DNA from 3 places in the Shewanella maritima genome. Region 3 is predicted to be linked to each of the others. Evidence: predicted binding sites of a transcription regulator. Region 3 holds the regulator's gene; each other region holds the start of a gene.
The links. Region 3 encodes MetJ, which represses methionine synthesis genes. Its sites were predicted from a motif close to TAGACGTCTAGACGTCTA; they were not measured.

Region 1 (4,989 bases), 550 kb from region 3:
TAGTTACCTGCTGACTAACCTTGCAGTTAACTATAACCGTGGTGACTGGAAAGCTAGCCTACGTGTCGATAACCTGTTCGATAAACAGTATGTTAGCTCTGGTTATTTCTCAACTTGGGGTAATGGTTACTACTCAGGTACTGGGCGTGAAATTCGTTTAACCGCAGGCTACCGTTTCTAATAAATTTGATAGAGACAGCATTGAAGATAATAGCCAGCACACTATGCTGGCTTTTTTTGTATTCTTTGGTGCTGATAGCTTGACCTAGGGCTCACTTCTATGGATAAATTCCAAGGTAAAAATAATAACAAGGTGCTGGATAAATATGACGTCATTAGAGCGTGAAGTGTTCGATCAGGTACGAGCTATCATTAGCAATGAAGAGCAAGTGTTAGGTCGCCGAGACATTCTCACTCCGCTAAAAAAAGCCTTAATCAATGAAGCTGATATTCGTGTGGTTATCGATACAGTATCGGCCGACCCCGCGTTAGCTGCGCACTTACTTATTCGCGCCAATTCAGCTCAAGCCGCAGGCGCTGTGCAATCAAAAAATCGCAGTGTGAAAGATGCGCTTATCCGTTTAGGGCAGGTGAATATTTATCGCTACGCTTTTGCGTTTTATTTAAAAGAGCGACTTGATGCTTTAGTTGAGCCATACCGTAAGTTAGTACACGGTTATTGGCAGCTAACTGAGGATATTGCCAGCTCTGCTTTAGAGTTAATTAAGCAAGATGTTGATGCAGGCAAGCAGGTCAATATTGATGTTGACGAAGTGCAAACCCTGGCGCTATTTAGTGTGTTTGGCCAGGTGATCACTTTAACTGCGTTTGCTTATTTAAATGCCAATGCTGAGCCGCCGCTGTCACTGCGAATCGTAAAGTCGATAATTGATAAGCAACAAAAATCGTTGTCATTAGATGCGTTTGAAAATTTAGGCTTAGATGACGATTTAAAGCAGGAGTTTATGGTTGCCCATAACCTCGCACAAACCACAAACCCTAATTCGGCAGGGCTTGTGCTAAGGCGAGTATTGGCCAAGAGACAACTGCTGATTAACCCTTTGTAAGCGAGCAGTTGCTTTATAAGTGAGCTGTTCCTGTAAAGCGGTATTAATTCATGCGCTGTAGTTTTAGCCCTTCCTGAGCGACTAGCTCAAACCATTTATGGATGAGGTTGGTGTTGGTTGTGTTGCGACGATACGCACCAAACAGCGGCCTCTTCAATCCTTCACTGCCTAGTTTTAGCGCTTTCAAGCTCAAGCCTTGACCCTCATTCATAGACCAGTTCGGCAAAGTCGTCACGCCGTCATTACAGGCGACACGTTGCAGCAGCATAGGTGTGAGCTCACATTGCTTTTGCACTCCAGGTTCAACACCTGCTGGCTCCAAAAAGTGTTTGTATAAATCAAGTTTAGTTAGCGGCACTGGATAGCTAATAATGGCTTGCTGGCCTAAGTCGCTTGGCGCAACCACAGATTTTGCAGCAAGTGGATGCTCGGTCGAAACCAGAAGTTTAACTTCAAAGTCGAATAGATGTTGATACGACACCGTGTGCCCCGGCACAGGGTCTGAAGTCAATACAATATCCAGCTCACCAGACTGCAGCGCATTGAGCGAGTCAAATGCATAGCGGCTAGAAATATCGATTTGTGCCTGTGGAAATTGAGCTTTGAACTCTTCAATGACAGGCATTAGCCAGCGAAAGCAGCTATGACACTCGATGCCCAGTTTAAAGCTTTGGGCTTCTCCCTCTAGGCCGCGTTTCAGATCAGACTCAGTTTCGATCACTTTCGGCAGAATTTCTTCGGCAAGATCGAGCAAGCGCGCACCTTCATGGGTAAAGGCTAACGGTTTGCTTTTACGAACAAAAATCGCAGAGTTAATGCGAGTTTCCAGTTCCTTAATTTGATGTGACAAGGCAGATTGAGTTACAAAGCGCTTCTTTGCTGCGCCCGCTAAACTGCCGCTCTCTTTTAACGCCATTAAAGTGCGAAGGTGTCTTAGCTCTATCATTTTGTCCCCACATGAAATCTGTTCACGTTGCCATTGAAATCAATTCGATTGATTGCATTCAGACTAACACAATAAACTTCTAGACGTCCAGACGCCTGTGTAATTTTTTTACATATAGGCAACAATTACTGCTGTGTTAGGAGAAAAGGGTATGAAAATTACAAACTTAGGATTTCCAAGGATTGGTCGTGATCGCGAGTTAAAGTTCGCTTTAGAGCAATATTGGCGCGGAGAGATTGATCAGGCGCAGTTAGAAGCTCAAGCGCTAACCCTTAAGCAAACTCACTGGCAATGGCAGGCTGACGCCGGTATCGAGTTTATTCCGGTTGGCGACTTTGCATACTATGACCATGTTTTAACGTTAAGCGCGATGCTCAATGTTATTCCGGCGCGCCATCGCCAACTCAATGCAGACGGCACTGCAGCAAAGATTACCCTAGACACTTTGTTCAATATTGCCCGAGGCGCTGAGGTGAATGGCGAGCAAGCAAGTGCGAGCGCAATGAAGAAGTTTTTTAATACTAACTATCATTATCAAGTACCTGAATTAGAACAAGATCAGGTGTTTGAGTTGGCATTTGAACAGATCTTTGAAGAGGTAGAGCAGGCTAAAGCCTGCGGTCATCAGCCAAAACCTGTGTTACTTGGCCCGGTGAGCTTTTTAGCCTTGTCTCAAGCAAAAGGCGAGTTCGACAAGCTGCAACTATTGACGAAATTACTGCCAGTTTATGAAATTATATTACAGCGATTTGCAGAGCAAGGTGTGACTTGGGTGCAGTTTGATGAGCCTATACTCGCTAGCGAGCTGAGTCAGAGCTGGCAGCAGGCGATTAGCCAAACTTATCAGTATTTTGCTGATAGCAAGCCCTCGTCTATTAAAGTCTTACTCGCTAGTTATTATGGTGACATTCAGCACCATGCCCAGCTTGTAAATCAACTGCCGGTTGAAGGTCTGCATATTGACCTGATTGCGGGCAACCAGACTGCAGCGGCGTTTTTACCAACGCTTGAACAGCAAAAAGTGCTGTCGCTGGGGGTCATTAACGGTCGCAACGTGTGGGCAGCAGATATTGACGATATTGCTGAGCAAGTACAAAGCTTAATCAATGATTATGATGAGCAAATCTGGCTGGCGCCATCTTGTTCGTTGCTACATAGCCCAGTGGATCTTGATGCTGAGACTGAGCTTAATGATGAGCTTAAACTGCAGCTGGCGTTTGCCAAGCAAAAACTCAATGAGCTAACTGAACTGGGGCATCTTGTTACCCATCCACAAAGTGAGCGCAGCCAACATATACGTAGCCTTTGTGCCAAACGTAAGCAAGCACGTAGTGCAAGGCGTAACGAGGCCGTCTATCAACGTCTTGATAATCTCACTGAGCAAGATTTTGAGCGCGGCAGTGCGTACAAGCAGCGCCAAGTTGCACAAGCCAATGCGTTAAAACTGCCAAGTTTGCCTATTACAACGATTGGTTCATTCCCGCAAACTGCTGCGATTCGAGGTCTGCGCCGCCGCTGGCGTCAAGGCGAGCTTGCTGAGCTTGATTATCAACAACATATAAAAGCGGTGATTAAAGACACCATTGAACGTCAGTCGAGTATTGGCATTGATGTGCTGGTTCATGGTGAGTCAGAGCGTAACGACATGGTGGAGTATTTTGGCGAGCAGCTCGAAGGTTTTGCCTTTACGCAAAAAGGTTGGGTACAAAGCTATGGTTCACGTTGTGTTAAACCGCCGCTCATCTATGGTGATGTTAGCCGCGCGAAACCAATGACGCTAGATTGGACAACCTATGCTCAAAGCCTAACTGACAAGCCAGTGAAAGGTATGTTGACTGGACCTGTTACCATTTTACATTGGTCGTTTGCCCGCGAAGATATTGAGCGCGAGGTGATTGCTAACCAAATTGGACTGGCGATACGAGATGAGGTTGTAGACCTTGAACAAGCTGGGATAGGTATTATTCAAATTGATGAGCCAGCCTTTAGGGAAGGGTTACCGATTAAGCAAAGTGAGTGGCAAGGTTATCTTGATTGGGCGGTGAAGGCGTTTAGGTTAAGTGCCTGCGGTGTTGAGGATAAAACCCAGATCCATACCCATATGTGTTATAGCGAGTTTAATCATACTATCGAAGCGATTGCGGCAATGGATGCGGATGTAATTACCATTGAAACTTCACGCTCGCAAATGGCATTACTTGATGCGTTTGAGGATTTTGCTTACCCGAATGAGATTGGCCCTGGTGTTTATGATATTCATTCACCGAACATTCCTAAACAGCAAGATATTACTCACTTATTGCAAAAAGCGGCGGATAAAATCCCTGTGTCTCGACTTTGGGTTAACCCAGATTGTGGTTTAAAAACCCGAACTTGGGATGAGGTTGAGCCTGCATTGGTTAATATTGTTGCAGCAACAAGAGAACTTAGACGCCAATTGTGTTAACAGTCTTAACTTAACCTTAAAAAGCGAACCCGTGATACAGGTTCGCTTTTGTCTTGAAAGGCTGTTGCAGATCAACAAATGAAAAATCCATAAAATTTACCGCTTTATCTTATTGACGATTGCCGTTTAACTATACGCACTGAAATTTAGCGCTCTGTCTGTTCTTTGAAGAACATTTGTGGCGAATAATGTGAGTGGTTAATCGTATGATGGGAGGTAAATGTGTTGTTTTTTAATCGTCAGTTTATGCTGTTTGTTCTGTGTTTATGCATTTTACCAGCTCAAGCATTTGGCCAGGTAATGATCCCAGTTGAAGCGATTAACATTACGCCAGATTATTCATTTGCTAATCAAAATGATGAGTTTCGCACTTGTCATATGGAACCCGCTCCCGTGTGCGACACTAAACCTGATTTTATGCCGTTGGCTGTGTGGTTTGTGCTAATGCCATTATTACCATTAATGGTACGCTTACTTCACGTAGGACTCGAGCTACCTAAGCTACCTCGCCCGCGCCGTTGCTAGTTTGG
Region 2 (4,989 bases), 1.3 Mb from region 3:
CAGTTAGCACCAATGTGACAATAGATGACTAGCAAAGATGACAGTTTGGGCTAAAGAGTAGTTGGTTATTCCTATTCTTTAGCCGAGATTCATTACAATGTATACGTGTTACTTGCGTGCCTTGCCTTGTACGGCTTTAAATCTTGGATTTGATTTGCAAATCACGTAAACGCGGCCACGGCGTTTAACCACTTGGCAGTCAGGGTGGCGCTGTTTCGCGCTTTTTAACGAGCTTAAAACTTTCATTAGCCAAACGTTCCTTTAAATTTGTTCTTAAATTTAGCTACGCGGCCTTGGTTCTTAGTCGTGCGTTGCTCACCAGTGTAGTAAGGATGAGATTGACTCGATACATCAAGGTTGTAGTAAGGGTAAGTTTTACCCTGATATTCAATTGTTTGATCAGTCTTTAACGTTGAGCCTACTACAAAGTATGCATCGCACGATGTGTCGTGAAAAACCACTTGGCGGTATTCAGGATGGATATCTGGTTTCATTCGCTTCTCCTTGATAAGTACAGGAGATAATAAATGCTACAAGGTATCATTGCAAATGATAATTATTTTTATTTGCATCTTAAGGTTGAGCTGGTGGTAACTACTTATCGATTGACTAGGGCTAACTTAGCCGTAAACAAAACAGGTAGCCGTTGGGCTACCTGATATTAATTTTAGTTGATTAGTTTACTTAGCTAATGCGATTACTTGCATGAGTTTACGACTAGGTTATAACGCTCAAAAGCAGCTTCAAGATCGGCAATCAGGTCATCAACATCTTCAAGTCCGATATGCAATCGAATCAATGGCTTTGATGTATCCCAATTAGTAACCGTGCGGATTTTATCTAGACCAAAATAGCCTAAGATCAGGCTTTCATAACCGCCCCAAGAGAAGCCCATTTTAAAATGCTGCATGTTTTCAACAAATGCTGTGACAGCTTTAAGGTTGCCTTGTTTTAATACAAATGAGAACAGGCCATTACCGCCACTGAAATCGCGCTCAAAAAACTCATGCCCAGGGCAGGTGTCAAACGCCGGGTGTCTTAAATGATCGACTTCTTCACGCGCCGCAAGCCAGTTAGCTACTTTTAGTGCATTTTGTTCGTGCTGCTTTAGACGAACCCCTAAAGTGCGAAGACCACGGTTTGCTAGATAAACGTCATCTGGAGAGGTGGTAAGCCCCATTAAATAGCTGTGTTCACGCAGGCGCGGCCAGTGTTCTTCGTTCGCCGTTGCTGTGCCTATCATCACATCTGAATGACCGACAATGTATTTAGTCGCGGCTTGAATAGATATGTCGATACCCATTTCGAATGGTCTGCAATTGATTGGAGACGCCCAGGTGTTATCTAACATGGTGATAATATTGTGCGCCTTGGCCACCTCACAAATGCCAGGAACGTCTTGAATTTCCATGGTAATTGAGCCTGGTGACTCTAAAAATATTACCTTGGTATTCGGGCGAATAAGCTCTTTAATGTCTGCGCCGATAAGCGGGTCGTAATAAGTGGTTTCTACACCGTAACCGGCAAGCAGTTTGTCACATAAATCGCGAGTTGGCTCATAGACATTGTCGACCATTAACAAATGATCGCCTTGACCTAAGAACGACAATAAAGCACCACTAATTGCCGCAGCACCTGATGGGTATAAAGCTGTGCCACAGCCACCTTCAAGTTCAGCGATAGCTTGTTGAAATGCAAAGTGAGTGTGGGTGCCACGGCGACCGTAAAACAGCTCGCCGTTGGTTTTGTGCTTAATGGCGTGGCGCATGTCATCCATCGAGTCAAACACTACGGTTGATGCACGGTAAACAGGTGGGTTAATAATGCCTTGGGTGTATTTCTTATCTCGGCCTGTGCTGACAATTTGAGTTGCCAATTTATCGTGCTTGCTCATAACGCGCCGCTCTCCTTAAACCACATATTGGGTAAATAGCTTCTTTGTTTTAGCTATCTTAACATCTAGATGGCTAAATGTAAGTGGCTATACTCGCAAATATGAAGTGTTGCTAAATATAAGGTGCTTATAAAAATTGAGTGCTCGTTAATATGAAACAGGCGCGAGCCACCTGAGCAATGCCCTTAGCACAAGCCACAGCACTAAAAACTCAGCTCTGCCACACAACCTTGTGGCTCATTGGGTTTGAGTTGAAATTGCCATTGATAGCGTTGGCAAAGCGTATCAACGATAACTAGCCCCAAACCATGGCCAGTTTGGTTGTGCTCATTGTGACTCAGGCCATGCCCGTTGTCGCTAACGGTAATCGCATTCTCACTAATAATGATTTCAATCGCTTTGTTGTCTTGCTCAAGATCTGTGAGCGCATTAATGGCATTTTGTATTAAGTTGCCCAGTAGCATTTTAAGTACGGCTTCACTTGGAATGATATGAGGTGTTGTTTGAATGTCTAGCTTTAAGCTAATACCTCTTTGGTTAGCTGTGGTCATATGGTTCGACAATATCTGTTCTAGCTCTTGTGCCTCTAACAGTCTTGGCTGAGCTTGTGAGTTAGGGTTTTCTTGCTTGACGATATGCAGCAGGGCATCGACGGTATTTTGCATATCTTGGCTGGCACGAACGATACGCTCACGTTGTTTTTGTTGAAATGCCTGCTCTTGATTGTGACCAAGTAACACTGCTGCGCCGCGCACGATACTCAGTGGTGTTCTCAATTCATGGCTGGCATAACGTGCAAAGGCCTGTTCCTGTTTAATGCGTTGCTCGCTGTTTTCGCGGTATTGATTGAGGCTGTCGGTTAGAATGCCAAACTCGGTTACCGCGCGGCTGCTAATCGTAAAAGAGTCTGGTAGCGGGTGTTGCTGCAGCTGATCGCTTAGCTGATTGATAGGTTTGATCATTGGACTCAGCACTTTGGTCGCGACCGTGTTCAGAATGACAAATAACACTGACATAAGCAGTACACAGAATAATAAAGTGCGTTGCCATTGCACATCGGTGAGCTCAGAGTATTGTGCTAGCGAGATAATATACACTTCTTGCACGCCCTTACTGGTGACTAGTTTGGTTTTGTAGACAAAGTAATCAATAGATTGGCTATGAATTTCGGTTTGGTATTCACTGGGGAACTGGGCGGCTTCTTTAAACTCATCTGGCAGTTGCTCTGCGTGAGAATAGGCGATGACCGTTGGCGAAACCGTTAGCGGAAATCCCGCAGATTGCTCCAAAGCTTCTCCAACATAGGGTTTTGCTTGCTCAAGATTTCTAAGGCTTACCTGATCTTCAACCCATTGCATGACGCCAACCATGACTAAAAATACAAACCCTGCACTGATAAAGCTGATGGCTGCAAATGCAAGTCTTAGCAGGGTCATTAGCGAGCGAGAGGAATATTGGCTGGTGGAGGTTTTGTCTTTGGGCATGGTATCAAACGCCTTGCTGTTTTTAAGTTTGTTGTAATTTAAAGCCAACTTTTGGCACGGTCACTAACATAGGTGTGGCGAAGGGCTTATCCAGTTGAGTCCGCAGTTGATATATATGGCTGCGTAGAATGTCTTGTCCTGGTGGGTTATCACCCCACAGCTGCTCAATGACTTGCTCGCGCGTAACCAGGTTAGGTGCATACTGAGTTAGTAACACCAGAATTTGATAGGTAGTGGGTGTGAGTACTAGCGTTTGCCCTGCGCGCATTGCTTTGTGCTGAGCAAGATTAATACTGAGCTCTGAAAAGCTAATTTCATTAGGTGCCACCTGACCTTTGTGCCTTTTTACCAATGCTTTGACTCTGGCGTAAACCTCTTCCAAATCAAATGGCTTACCTAGGTAATCATCCGCGCCGACATCAAAGCCTTGCAGCAAGTCTTGTTTACTATCAAGGGCGGTCAACATTAACACAGGGGTGATGCAGGCTTGCTGGCGCAATTGACGGCATAGGCTAAGGCCGTCGATTTTTGGCAGCATTAAATCAAGAATGATGGCGTCAAATGCGGTTTGAAGTGCGAGTTTTAGTCCTTGTTCACCATTGGTCGCATAATCTAACTCGCAACCAAGTGCCTCAAAGTAATCACCTAACACGCCAGCCACATCATGGTTGTCTTCAATTATTAGAATTTTCATTTAGCCAAGATAAACAGTCATCACGTTATTGAGTAAATTATCACATGTGCAATGTGTAAGAAATGTCGTCGACATTTCTTACACGCGCACTTGTTCATAATCCAATTCTATTTTTTAAGTGGACAAGATTATGGTTGTGGACACCCACCTAACAGCAGTTTCTCCGGTCACCTTATCGATTGTGATCCCCATGTATAACGAGGTTGAAGGCATTGATGTGCTGTTCGAGCGTTTAAATACACTCATTAGCGATATGGATGACTTGTGTGAGGTGGTTTTTGTCGATGACGGCAGTCACGACGGTACCTGGCAATACTTGCTGCAAAAACACAGCTTACACTTTGAGACGCAATACATTCGCTTGAGCCGTAACTTTGGTAAAGAGGCGGCGATGACAGCCGGTTTAGAGAGTGTTCGCGGTGAAGCGGTCATTTTGCTCGACGCTGATCTACAAGATCCGCCTGAGCTGATACCTGAAATGCTTGCCAAGTGGCGTGAGGGCTTTGATGTTGTCAACATGAAGCGCCGCAAGCGCCATGGGGAAACCTGGTTTAAGCGTTTTTCTGCAGCATGCTTTTACAAATTAATGAACTGGCTTTCAGATACGCCAGTTCATGAAAATGTGGGGGATTTTAGATTACTCAGCCGCCAGGTCGTTGATCACATCAATGCCATGCCTGAACGAAATCGTTTTATGAAAGGAATTTTGAGCTGGCCGGGCTTTGCACAAGCGACCATCGAGTTTGATAGGCACAGCCGTCAATGTGGTGATACTAAATGGAACTATGGCTCGCTGATCGGTCTAGCGATGGACGGTATTACTTCTTTCAGTTTCAAACCATTGAGGCTAGCAACATACTCTGGCGTTACGATTGGCGTGTTTGCCTTCGTATACGGCCTGTGGATTATGACCAAAA
Region 3 (4,989 bases):
GGCATCGTTGATCTTATTTGGGTCGGCGTTGAATACGCCCTCAACATCGGTCCAAATCGTCACCCGGCCAATATCGGCAAGGCTAGCAATTAAAGTCGCGCTATAGTCAGAGCCATTGCGACCAAGCAGTAAGGTATCGCCATTGTCGTTGGCACAAATAAAGCCGGTGATCACCAAGCGCTCATTCGGGTGTTTTGCCAATAACTGCTGTACTTTCGCTTTAGATTCATCAAGGCGAATATTGGGGACGCCGCCTTCATCTGCCAACAAGATTGAGCACGCATCCACATGCGATGCTGCAACACCTTGCTCTCGTAAGAGTGCAGCCATCAGTCTCGCCGACCAACGCTCGCCAAAGCTCACCACTTGATTAAGTTGATATTCGTTGCGCTCAGGCAAAGATAATAAAGTCACTAATTGCGCTTTATCGGTTGATAAGCGCTCGCGTAAGTCACGCGCTTGTTCGTTAGACAGCAGCTGCTCAATCAGGTTTTGCTGAAAGCTAATTAATACCTGCAGCTCTTCTTGCCACAACTCGCCATCTTCACGCAGTTTTAGCAGCTTATATAAGAAGTTAGTGCTCTTACCAGCGGCAGACACCACCACGAGATCGTCGCTATTGCCATGGGTCAATATAATGTGTGCAACACGGCGATAACAGTCCGCATCAGCCAGACTTGAACCACCAAATTTATGTAAATGACCTCGTGCCATTTGTCACTCCTTAAACTACGCGGCAATACTCGATATGTGCCGCGTACAACTTACTTTATTGCGTGCGATTTTCTAAATATATGTGGACAAAAATTAACGCTTTATAGAGCTGCAACCGCATCTAAGCCAGCTTTGATGTCTGCGCTTAGATCGTCACCATCCTCAATGCCGACAGATAGTCTCAATAATGTGTCTTCAACACCAGCCTCTAGGCGAGCTTCTCGCTCCATTGCACGGTGGGTCATGGTTGCCGGAACGGCTACTAAACTTTCCACGCCGCCTAAACTTTCAGCAACACTGAACAATTTCAGCGCATCTAAAAAGGCGACAACCTCGGCCTCACCACCTTTAAGCTCGAAACTTAACATAGCGCCGAAACCTTTTTGTTGTTTCTGCGCAATTTCGTGGCCTGGATGGTCAGATAATCCCGGGTAATACACTTTTGCAACGCTTTCATGGCTAGTTAGCAGCGCAACAATCTTTTGTGCATTGGCTTGATGCTCACGAATACGCACACCTAAAGTGCGAATGCCGCGTAATGCTAAGTAACTGTCAAAAGCGCTGCCCGTAAGCCCTAAGGTATTCGACCACCAATGTAATAACTCGCCTAGCTCAGCATCTTTTGCGACTACTGCGCCGCCAACCACGTCGCTATGGCCATTGATATATTTAGTAGTGGAATGAATCACGATGTCGGCGCCTAAATCGAGCGGCTGCTGCAAAATTGGCGACAAGAAGGTGTTATCAACCACAACCCAAGCGCCAACCTCGTGGCTTGCCTGTGCAATGGCAGCAATATCCACCACTCTTAATAGCGGGTTTGATGGGGTTTCAAGCCAAACCATTTTTGGCTTTTGCTTAATTGCCTGCGCTAATGCTTGCTCATCGGTTTGATCGACAACCAATAATTTAAACGCGCCCTTTTTGGCAAGATTTGTGAACAAACGATAGCTGCCACCATAACAATCGTGGGGTACAACGATTAAATCCTCAGGCTCAAGTAGACTGGTGACCAAAGTAATGGCCGCCATACCGGTACAGGTCACAACACCTGTTGCTCCGTTTTCAAGTTGAGCAATAGTATCTCCAAGGATATTTCGGGTTGGGTTACCCGAGCGACTATAGTCGAACTCGCGTGGATTTTTATGACCATCAAAAGAGTAGTTGGTCGACAGATAAATCGGCGGCACAACTGCGCCATACTGGGTGTCACTTTCAATACCTTGGCGCACTGCCACTGTCGCATTTTGAGGTTTGGCCATCATTGACTCCTAAATCAACCACTCAAGAAAGAGATGTCTAGACGTCCAAATGTACCTAACCCAAACATCAGCGTCAATAGGAAATAGCCATATAGACATCTAAACATCGAGAAATCTATTTGCATTGCACACAATTTCGTTGCAATAATTTGACTAACGTAGATAAGGGGTTAAAATCAGCCCCGAATTCAAAGCTAAAGGTGAGTTAATGACTGAGTGGAACGGCGACTATATTAGCCCATACGCCGAGCATGGCAAAAAGAATGAACAAGTAAAGAAGATTACTGTGTCCATCCCTTTAAAGGTGCTAAAAGTTTTAACTGACGAGCGTACTCGCCGTCAGGTAAATAACCTACGCCACGCCACTAACAGTGAGCTGTTATGCGAAGCTTTCTTGCATGCATACACAGGTCAGCCACTGCCAAATGACGATGACTTATCTAAAGAGCAACCAGACCAAATTCCTGCTGAAGCAAAAAAATTGATGGATGCTATGGGCATCGAGTGGGAAGACGTAGAATAGTCTGCAGACCATATCGAATTTTAAGATGCTTCAATCGCTCAGGTGGTTGAAGCATTTTTTATTACTCTCGCACCTATTTTTTGCTCCCGCGCCAAGGCGCAGCTTGCTCAAGTTCAAGCCATACTAAATATGGAAGTAACATGACAATAGTCGACCCGTTAAGTCTTATCCTAGCTTCAATCATCATGTTTGCTGGTGCGCTAACTCAAAGCCTAATTGGCTTTGGTTTAGCAGTTGTGGCAACGCCGCTGTTGTATATTGTCGACCCAGACTTAGTGCCAGTGCCGGTCATATTAATGGGCTTTTCGATTTCAGCGTTAACCTTATATCGCGAGCGCAGCGCGCTTGAATTTAACGGACTGCAATATGCACTCATTGGCCGCGTGCCAGGCGGACTCCTTGGTGCCAGTCTACTGATACTCGCACCAGCTGATATTCTCGGCCTAATGATTGCGGGTATTGTGCTGCTAGCAGTGTTACTGAGCATCTATAAAATCACTGCGCCCGTGAATAAGCTCACCTTGTTTATTGCTGGGATCTTTTCGGGGATTTTTGGCAATATTGCCGCGATTGGCGGCCCGCCATTAGCAATACTGTTAGCTGGCAAAGCCGCTGCTGACTTTCGCGCTGCTTTATCTGCGTTTTTTGTGTTTAGCTCAATGATAGCACTGGCCATATTGGCGATATATGGATTAGTACAATGGCAACATCTCGTTATCGCTGCCATGCTTTTGCCCTCTGTGATATTAGGGCACAAAGTGGCTGGTAAATATGTACACAATATTGATAAAGACCTGACGCGAAAAGTCACCTTTATTTTGTGTAGCTTAAGCGCGCTCATCCTGGCTACTAAATCAATTATTAGCTTAATGGCTACTTAGTTTGCCCTCACGTTTGTCAACTTTCATCGCTTAGCGATGATGTCGCTGTGAGTTCCATCATGCTTATCAACGTGTTGTTTGACAGTAATCTCTTGATACATCTACACTCATTCTTTTGTCTAACCTAAGGTGTATCAGTTGAATATCAATGACTTAGAGTTATTTATAGCGGTTGCTAAACTCGGTAGCTTTTCTAAAGCCGCAGATTCATTTGATACCAGACGCGCGTTAGTTAGCCGCCGCATCGGCGAGCTAGAAAAACAATTAGGCGCGCCACTTTTTATTCGTACCACCCGCGCAATGTCGCTAACTCCTAGTGGCGAGCAATTCTTAGAGCAAGTGGAGCCTTTAGTTGGGCAATTTCTCAATGCTGCCCGAATGGTTGAAAACCAGCAATCTCAGTTACAAGGGAAGCTTAGAATTGGTCTCTTGCCATTTATGGAGCGACTGCTCGATAGGCAAATAGCGGAGTTCATGCGAAAGCACCCACAAATCAAACTTGAGATCTTTATGGTCTCAGGCGGCTATCGCGAGCTGACTCGGCTCGGGTTAGATTTTGTCATTGATGTAGGCAAGCTAGAAGACAGCAGCTTTGTTGCCAAAAAGCTCACATCTTTCAAGCTAAAGCTGTTTGCTACACCAGAGTATCTGGCGCAGCACGATGAAATTACTTGTGTGGAAGACTTAGCGCAACACTCAATGATTGCCTCAACCGGCGGCACAATTCAAAACCATATCATGATCGATGACCAGACTTTTTCTATCGATTACAGCCTAATCACCAACGACTTTAGTTCCCTGTTTAGTTTTTGTCTTGCCGGTGCTGGAATCGCTTTTCTGCCCTACAGTCTTGTCACTGAGCATCTAGAAAACCAACAATTAGTCAGTATCTTGCCTGAGATTGAATCTGACTATATTGACTCATATCTGGTTTACCCAAGTCGTCAACATATGTCACTAGCCGCAAAAATGTTTGCCAGCAATATTATTGATGTCGCGCAAGAACTGGATAAGTCAGAATCGGCTTACTACTCAAATAAATTAAAATAATGGCAGGACCCAAATACAAAAAAGGCATAACAAGATGGGATGTTATGCCGTACAAATGCTGTACAAAAAATAGGGAGTTAATATAAAACTGGTGGGTTTCAACCTACCCACCGTGAGTTGATGGACAAAATGAACGCTTAGAACTTGTAGTCAAACGTCAGGTAGATTTGCTGACTATCACTAATTTCGATGCCATTTTTGTCATAGTCTTGAGCAAGGTAGCGATAGCCTAAGTCGCTTGAGAAATGCTCCGTCCACTTGTATTGCACACCAGCTTGACCACCCCAAACAAAATCTGCCGATGATTTACCACCAATCTTGTTGTCATTGGCACCCGCGGTGACACCGACGAATAGGTTAACGTCTTTATGTACAGGAATTAAATAATCATAACTGGCCAACCAGCTGTATTGCTCCTGCTTATATTGAGAGCCGCCCTGATTAAACTTATCTTCCATATAGCTAAAAGTACCAGTAATACGGTGCTGCTGTTCAATCAACATACCAATGCGGCCTTGCCACGCTTCACCTTCGGTATCTTTATTAACTGCGCCTTCAA

Region 1: the regulator MetJ is predicted to act here: its motif matches at 2,086-2,103, upstream of metE (5-methyltetrahydropteroyltriglutamate--homocysteine S-methyltransferase).
Region 2: the regulator MetJ is predicted to act here: its motif matches at 1,953-1,970, upstream of EXU30_RS01455 (cystathionine beta-lyase).

What each region holds. Positions count from the first base shown of each region.
Region 1 is NZ_CP036200.1:1,100,808-1,105,796, reverse strand. It holds gene EXU30_RS04640 (TonB-dependent receptor) at 1-181, shown strand, start outside; gene EXU30_RS04635 (HDOD domain-containing protein) at 327-1,067, shown strand; gene EXU30_RS04630 (LysR family transcriptional regulator) at 1,111-2,013, opposite strand; gene metE (5-methyltetrahydropteroyltriglutamate--homocysteine S-methyltransferase) at 2,165-4,459, shown strand; gene EXU30_RS04620 (hypothetical protein) at 4,682-4,984, shown strand.
Region 2 is NZ_CP036200.1:316,894-321,882, reverse strand. It holds gene EXU30_RS01470 (SDR family NAD(P)-dependent oxidoreductase) at 1-18, shown strand, start outside; gene ykgO (type B 50S ribosomal protein L36) at 109-246, opposite strand; gene EXU30_RS01460 (type B 50S ribosomal protein L31) at 246-494, opposite strand; gene EXU30_RS01455 (cystathionine beta-lyase) at 698-1,894, opposite strand; gene EXU30_RS01450 (sensor histidine kinase) at 2,098-3,378, opposite strand; gene EXU30_RS01445 (response regulator transcription factor) at 3,401-4,072, opposite strand; gene EXU30_RS01440 (glycosyltransferase family 2 protein) at 4,203-4,989, shown strand, end outside.
Region 3 is NZ_CP036200.1:1,651,299-1,656,287, forward strand. It holds partial or broken gene EXU30_RS07175 (bifunctional aspartate kinase/homoserine dehydrogenase II) at 1-714, opposite strand, end outside; gene metB (cystathionine gamma-synthase) at 816-1,976, opposite strand; gene metJ (met regulon transcriptional regulator MetJ) at 2,185-2,499, shown strand; gene EXU30_RS07190 (sulfite exporter TauE/SafE family protein) at 2,640-3,380, shown strand; gene EXU30_RS07195 (LysR family transcriptional regulator) at 3,519-4,430, shown strand; gene EXU30_RS07200 (outer membrane beta-barrel protein) at 4,568-4,989, opposite strand, start outside.